One region of the Clostridium algidicarnis genome, then DNA from elsewhere that is predicted to be linked to it. Evidence: riboswitches for the same ligand, from Rfam matches in the RefSeq annotation. Region 1 holds a riboswitch; the other holds the start of a gene.
The links. A riboswitch is a leader RNA that binds a small molecule or an ion and turns the genes downstream of it on or off. The one in region 1 is predicted to bind S-adenosylmethionine.

Region 1 (3,422 bases):
ATAACATTAATAACCGTAAGTGTTATACCAGATACGATAGAAGGTAAAGCTTCTTTTATCATAACTTTAAATATAATTTGCATATTGCTAGAGCCGAAAGACTTTGCAGCTTCAATTATTCCATAATCTACTTCGTTTAAAGAAGATTCAATAACCCTTGCAGCAAAGGGCATTGCACCAATGGTTAGGGGTACTATAGCCGCATTTGTCCCAATACTTTTTCCAACTATAAATTTAGTGAAGGGTGCTATAGATATCATTAATATTAAAAATGGCATAGATCTTAAGATATTTATAATAAAATCTAAAATGTTATAAAGTAATTTATTTGGGTTTAGCCCTTTAGGTGATGTTACAACCAGTATTATAGCTAGGACAAATCCTAAAATCACAGCAAGGATTGTAGAAGAGACCACCATATATAAGGTGTCTAAAAGCGCAGGTAGTATAATGTTTTGAATCATTAATTTCTCACCTCCCAGTTTATATTATTTTGATCTAGATATTTTACTATGCTATCCTTATCATCTTTTTTTATATTAATGGTAAGAGTGCCAAGAAGAGAATTCCTAAATCTTTCAACCTTACCTTCAATTATAGAAAAGTCCTTGTCTAAGTCTCTAGCCATAGAAGTTATAATGGACTTGCTACTAGATTCTTTGGGAAAAAATAGCTTAATATTTATCCCTTGAAGTTTTATAGGTAAATCACCATCACCAATAAAAGTCTTTAAGCTACTATCAGGTTTTAAAAAGAGATCTTCTACACTTCCGTTATATAAAAGTTTTCCGCTATCAATAAGGGCAACACTATTGCAAATTTCTTTTATAACCTCCATTTGGTGAGTTACTATAGCTATGGTTATACCAAAATCTTTATTTAATTTGTTTAGTAGGGATAAGATATCTTTTGTAGTCTTAGGGTCTAAAGCTGAAGTAGCCTCATCACAAAGGAGCATCTTAGGCTCTAACGCAAGGGCTCTTGCGATAGCTATTCTTTGTTTTTGACCACCACTTAATTTAGATGGCTTAACATGGGCTTTATCAGTTAGTGAAACTAGATCTAATAATTCATAGACCCTCTTTTTTATTGATTCTTTGGTGTAGCCCCAAGTTTCTAAGGGAAGTGATATATTTTCATAAACTGTCTTTCTGTTTAATAGATTAAAGTTTTGGAATATCATACCTAAGTCTTTTCTAGCAATTCTAAGGTCTTTATAATTTAGCGTTTCTATATATTTATCATCTACCTTAATACTTCCAGATTCATAGCTTTCAAGGCCATTTATACACCTTAATAGTGTTGACTTCCCAGCACCGCTATAACCTATTATTCCAAATATATCGCCTTTTTTTATGGATAAGTTTATGTCTTCTAGTACAACTAATCCTTCATAAGACTTTTTTAAATTCGTTATTTCAATCAAAATTACCACCCCATCTATATTTATATATAAAAAAATACCAGAGAATAAACTCTGGTATCTGAAACCACGCTCATTCTCTTATCTCTCAGTAATTAAACTGCAGGATTTAGCACCTTGTATTCATAACTTACATTATGAATACTGGTTGCTGGGCATCAAAGGGCCAGTCCCTCCGCCACTCGCGATAAGATATTAAAATCTATTAAATTTTAAAATTAATTATATATGCTATGAGTTATATAGTCAAGGAAATTTATAAAATAATTTTAAAAAGTATTGATTGATTTATGAATATCTCATTCATGGTAATCGTGGAAGAAAACCTGACCATACCCGAATCTTTTATTATTTTGTTGACTAGATATAATTGCAGAAAGTAATTTGAAGTTAAGCAAGCTTCATGGTAAAATATTACAGAAGGGAGGAGAGGTGTTTGAAAAAGGTTTTAATTATAGCATTAGTAGGATTATTAATCATAAGCTTTTTTATTATACAAAGAAATACAAAGTTAAATATTAATAGTAATGATATTACAGAAATAAGTATTACATCATTACCATCACCACCAACGAATAAAAGTATTAAAGATGTAGTAGAAATTAATGAATTTGTAAGTATATTAAATGAATTAGATTTAAAAAGAGTTAAGAATACCGATGAAAAAGGTTGGAAATATCTAATAAAAGTAATTGGGGATGAAGATTACACAATACAAATAGTATCTTCACATTTAATTATAAATGAAAAGCGATATGAAACAGATAACCTAGATAAACTAATAAAATTTATAGAAGAATTAAATATGCTTAAGGAGTGATGTTATGAATAGAAAAATATTTAAATCAATATTAGTAGTAATGTTGACATTATTAATTACGGCTAATATTACTATATCAAGTAAGGCTATGGGAATAGAGCAATTTAGCAATGAAAAAGTTATTGTTAATGAATTTATAGATAAATATCATCCAGGAAAAAATTATGATGATATAATTAGTTTATATGATTTTAATGATAAAATAAGTTATTTATTATTTACACTCAGTGATAGTGGATATGTGATTATAGATATAAATGATAAGTGTGTTGTAGAAAGTGGAACAGATAATAATAACTTTATAAAGGCTGATACAAATAAATATTATTACAATGGACCATTTGCATACTTTATAGAAAAGGATGGTATGTTATTTGATTTAACTTCACAAGAATATATAAAGGAAAAAGATTTAAAATGTGTAACTCCTAAAAAAGAATTAGACTATGAGGTTGATAGTTCAATTACACTGTATGGCGAAGTTGAATATGGTGTATATCTAAAAGGAACATTACCTAATTATTCATATAATCCAAATGGCATATGTGGGTCTACAGCAGCAGCTATGTTTTTAAGATATTGGGATACTTGGCATAATGGAAACTATGTTCCATCTAATCTACAGACAAGTAATGGAGAAGCATTAATAAAAAGATTAGTTCCACATATTGATGGAAGTAGTCCAGGAAGTAGTCCAGATGAGTTAAAAAATGGGATACAGAGTTATTTAAGAAGTCAAGGTGTGAATGATTATATGTATAGTGAAACATATGGTAATTATAGGGTTCAAGAGAGAATAGATAATAATAAACCATTTATATTAGGATTAACTAATCACCCAACATACAATGAACATTGGGTAACTGCATATGGATACTTTGTAGAATTAGGTAGATTTAAGTATATTATTGTGAATAATGGTTGGGGTGGATCAGGAGTATATATTAACTCAAGTTATTGTGATTATATAGTATATTAAGTTATAAATATATTAGAAAGACGTAGAGGAAATTAATATTCCAATTCTACGTTTTTTTATATTTTCATCTGTTTTTCTAAAAGATACTTTTGACACGTTAGTTAAGATAGTTTCTATAAGAAAGAAGATTAGATATTTAAAAATATATGTTAATATGAACAATATATAGTACAAAAGAAGGGGATATTTTAATATGAAAA
Region 2 (3,422 bases), 1.1 Mb from region 1:
GTTGCCTATAAACAAAAGGGCTTAGATAAGGTACTATTAGTAACTGATGCTATGATGGCTTGTTCAATGCCAGATGGAATTTATTCTTTAGGTGGACAAAAGGTCATTGTTGAAAATGGCGCTGCTAGATTAAAATCTGGTTCTCTTGCTGGTTCTATTTTAACTCTAGATAAGGCTGTTAAAAATGTTTATAACAACACAGATTATCCTTTAAACGAAATTGTTAATATGGCTACTGTGAATCCTGCAAGACTTTGTAAGGTAGCTACTTTTAAAGGCTCTGTTAAAGAAGGATTCGATGCCGATCTATTACTATTTGATGATGGAATAAATATTAAAAAGGTTATAATTAATGGAAAGATAATTCTTTAATATTTCCATATTCGAAAAATTAACCTGGATATTTTAAAATATCCAGGTTAATTTTTATATATACCTTTTTATAACATTCACTTTATTTAACTTTTCCCATGGTAGATCTAGATCACTTCTACCAAAATGTCCATAGGCCGCAACCTGTTTATATATTGGTCTTCTTAGATCTAGTTCTTTAATTATTGATGCTGGTCGTAAGTCAAATACATTGTTAATTATTTCTATTATTTTTTCATCACTTATTTTTCCTGTCCCAAAAGTATCTACATCAATGGATACAGGTCTTGCAACACCTATAGCATAAGCTACTTGAATTTCTATTTTATCAGAAACTCCAGCTGCAACTAAGTTTTTAGCAACCCATCTTGCTGCATAAGCTGCAGATCTATCTACCTTAGTTGGATCTTTTCCTGAAAAAGCACCTCCACCGTGTCTTCCATATCCCCCATAAGTATCAACTATTATTTTTCTTCCTGTTAATCCTGAATCTCCTTGAGGTCCCCCTATTACAAATCTACCTGTTGGGTTTATATAATATTTTGTATCCTTGTCCAATAAGTTAGATTCAACTACTTCTTCAATTACATACTTGCGTAAATCTTTATCTATTTGCTCTAAAGATACCTCAGGGCTATGTTGAGTTGATATTACTATAGTATCGATTCTTTTAGGTTTATTATCCTCATATTCTACTGTTACTTGAGTTTTTCCATCTGGCCTTAGATAAGGAAGAGTTCCATTCTTTCTTACTTCTGATAGTCTTCTTGCTAACTTATGGGCCATAGATATTGGAAGAGGCATATATTCTTCTGTTTCATTACTGGCAAATCCAAACATCATTCCTTGGTCTCCAGCACCAATTCCTCCAAGCTCTTCTTTAGTACCATTTTTAGATTCTAAAGCTTCATCTACTCCCATAGCTATATCAGTTGATTGTTCATCTATAGATGTAAGTACTGAACAAGTTTCAGCATCAAATCCATATTTAGCTCTTACATATCCTATTTCCTCTATGGTTTTTCTAACTACTTTTGAGATATCCACATAACAATCCGTAGATATTTCGCCAGCTACCATTACCATACCTGTTGTTACCATAGTTTCACAAGCTACTCGTCCATTCGGATCCTTTGATAATATTGTATCTAATATGGCATCGGATATCTGGTCACACATTTTGTCAGGATGTCCTTCTGTTACTGATTCTGATGTAAATAGTTTCTTCATAATATTCCTATACTAAATTTTCTTTAGTATAGTTTTCACTCCTTTCTAAAACATAATAAAAAAGCCCCTCAAGAAAGAAGTGACTTTATTTCGCTTCTCTCTTATCTTGCAGTTATACTGCTGGAATTGGCACCGTGGCTTATTCGCCGGTTGCCGGGTTTCATAGGGCCCTTTTCCCTCCACCTCTCTTGATAAGAGCTTATATAATTTTATAACATAATAAATTCTACCATATTACATTTATTACGTCAATATCATCTCAACAAAAAAAAGACACATATGTGTCTTTTGGTGGAGGAAGATGGATTCGAACCATCGAAGTCGTAGACAGCAGATTTACAGTCTGCCCCCTTTAGCCACTCGGGAATTCCTCCATGTGGAGCTGGCAATAGGAATTGAACCTACAACCTGCTGATTACAAGTCAGCTGCTCTACCGTTGAGCCATGCCAGCAAAATATATAGTTTTAATTTTAAAAATGGTGGGCACAACAGGGCTCGAACCTGTGACCCTCTGCTTGTAAGGCAGATGCTCTCCCAGCTGAGCTATGCGCCCTGGGATTGGTGGAGGAAGATGGATTCGAACCATCGAAGTCGTAGACAGCAGATTTACAGTCTGCCCCCTTTAGCCACTCGGGAATTCCTCCATGTGGAGCTGGCAATAGGAATTGAACCTACAACCTGCTGATTACAAGTCAGCTGCTCTACCGTTGAGCCATGCCAGCATATCTACCAATGCTCTATCTTTTTACATACCGCATCGGCTGACAAGGTTTAGTATACCTAGATATAGATATAAATTCAACCTCCATTTTACCTCATTATCCTAAGTCAATTTTTCATTACTTCATTTTACTCTATAATACTATGTTTTTGGATACTATCCATATTTTTTTAATAAATTATACACTAAATATTTAAATAATTTAATATATAAACCCTAATCCTTCTATATAGCCACTTTATATGTAGCGTAATATTATTTTTTATTAAACATATAAATTAATTAGGAGGCGGTTATATTGAAAAAGGATAAGATTCATTACAAGAATGATATGGCTATTTTTGAACTTTCTAAGTTACTTAAAAATTATATAGATAAAAACACCATTTTAATATGTGTAGGTACAGATAGATGTATCGGAGATTCTCTAGGTCCAATTGTAGGTACATTTTTAACATATAAACTTTTCCCCTTGCCTGTTTATGGTAGTATTTCTTCTCCTATCCATGCTTTGAACTTAATTGAAAAGGTTTCACATATCAAATTACTACATCCTACCTCTAATATATTAGCAATAGATGCATGTTTAGGTGATGAGTCTTCCATAGGTGAAATTCAATTTAGGAATCTTCCTTTACATCCAGGTAAAGGGGTAGGTAAAACTCTACCGCATGTTGGTGATACATCAATTATAGGGATAGTTGATTTCAACAATGGAGACAACATCTTTATTAACAACACCATACGTTTAAGCTTTATTGTAGATATGGCAACCGTAATAACAGAATCATTATTTAATTCCTTGCAATTAAATAAATTAAAACTTTAACTAACCTAGGTATTATATTTTATATTATAATAGGGCTACCCTATAAAAAAAGAGTAGTCCTTTAAACGCAATAAAATATATGTAAATTAAATTCAAATCATATTTTAGTCAATTAGCTCAACCTTATTATCATCTAATGTAATATTTAGTTTGTCTATAAAGTCGAGCATCTTTCCTGTTCCAATGGCAACGCTTCCAACAGGATCCTCTGCAATATGTACAGGGACTTTTGAAACATGTTCTATTAGTTTGTCCAAACCATGTAGTAA

Region 2: linked by a shared signal. The riboswitch ahead of metK (methionine adenosyltransferase) and the one ahead of BV55_RS0105040 (methionine ABC transporter ATP-binding protein) in region 1 are both predicted to bind S-adenosylmethionine.

Annotation. Positions count from the first base shown of each region.
Region 1 is NZ_JNLN01000001.1:1,002,095-1,005,516, reverse strand. It holds gene BV55_RS0105045 (methionine ABC transporter permease) at 1-464, opposite strand, end outside; gene BV55_RS0105040 (methionine ABC transporter ATP-binding protein) at 464-1,426, opposite strand; SAM riboswitch class I at 1,502-1,617, opposite strand; gene BV55_RS0105035 (hypothetical protein) at 1,860-2,243, shown strand; gene BV55_RS15050 (C39 family peptidase) at 2,248-3,222, shown strand; gene BV55_RS0105025 (ribosomal maturation YjgA family protein) at 3,416-3,422, shown strand, end outside.
Region 2 is NZ_JNLN01000001.1:2,147,744-2,151,165, reverse strand. It holds gene nagA (N-acetylglucosamine-6-phosphate deacetylase) at 1-372, shown strand, start outside; gene metK (methionine adenosyltransferase) at 427-1,602, opposite strand; SAM riboswitch class I at 1,701-1,800, opposite strand; tRNA gene BV55_RS0110235 (tRNA-Tyr) at 1,892-1,976, opposite strand; tRNA gene BV55_RS0110230 (tRNA-Thr) at 1,980-2,054, opposite strand; tRNA gene BV55_RS0110225 (tRNA-Val) at 2,081-2,156, opposite strand; tRNA gene BV55_RS0110220 (tRNA-Tyr) at 2,163-2,247, opposite strand; tRNA gene BV55_RS0110215 (tRNA-Thr) at 2,251-2,325, opposite strand; gene yyaC (spore protease YyaC) at 2,623-3,153, shown strand; gene mreB (rod shape-determining protein) at 3,258-3,422, opposite strand, start outside.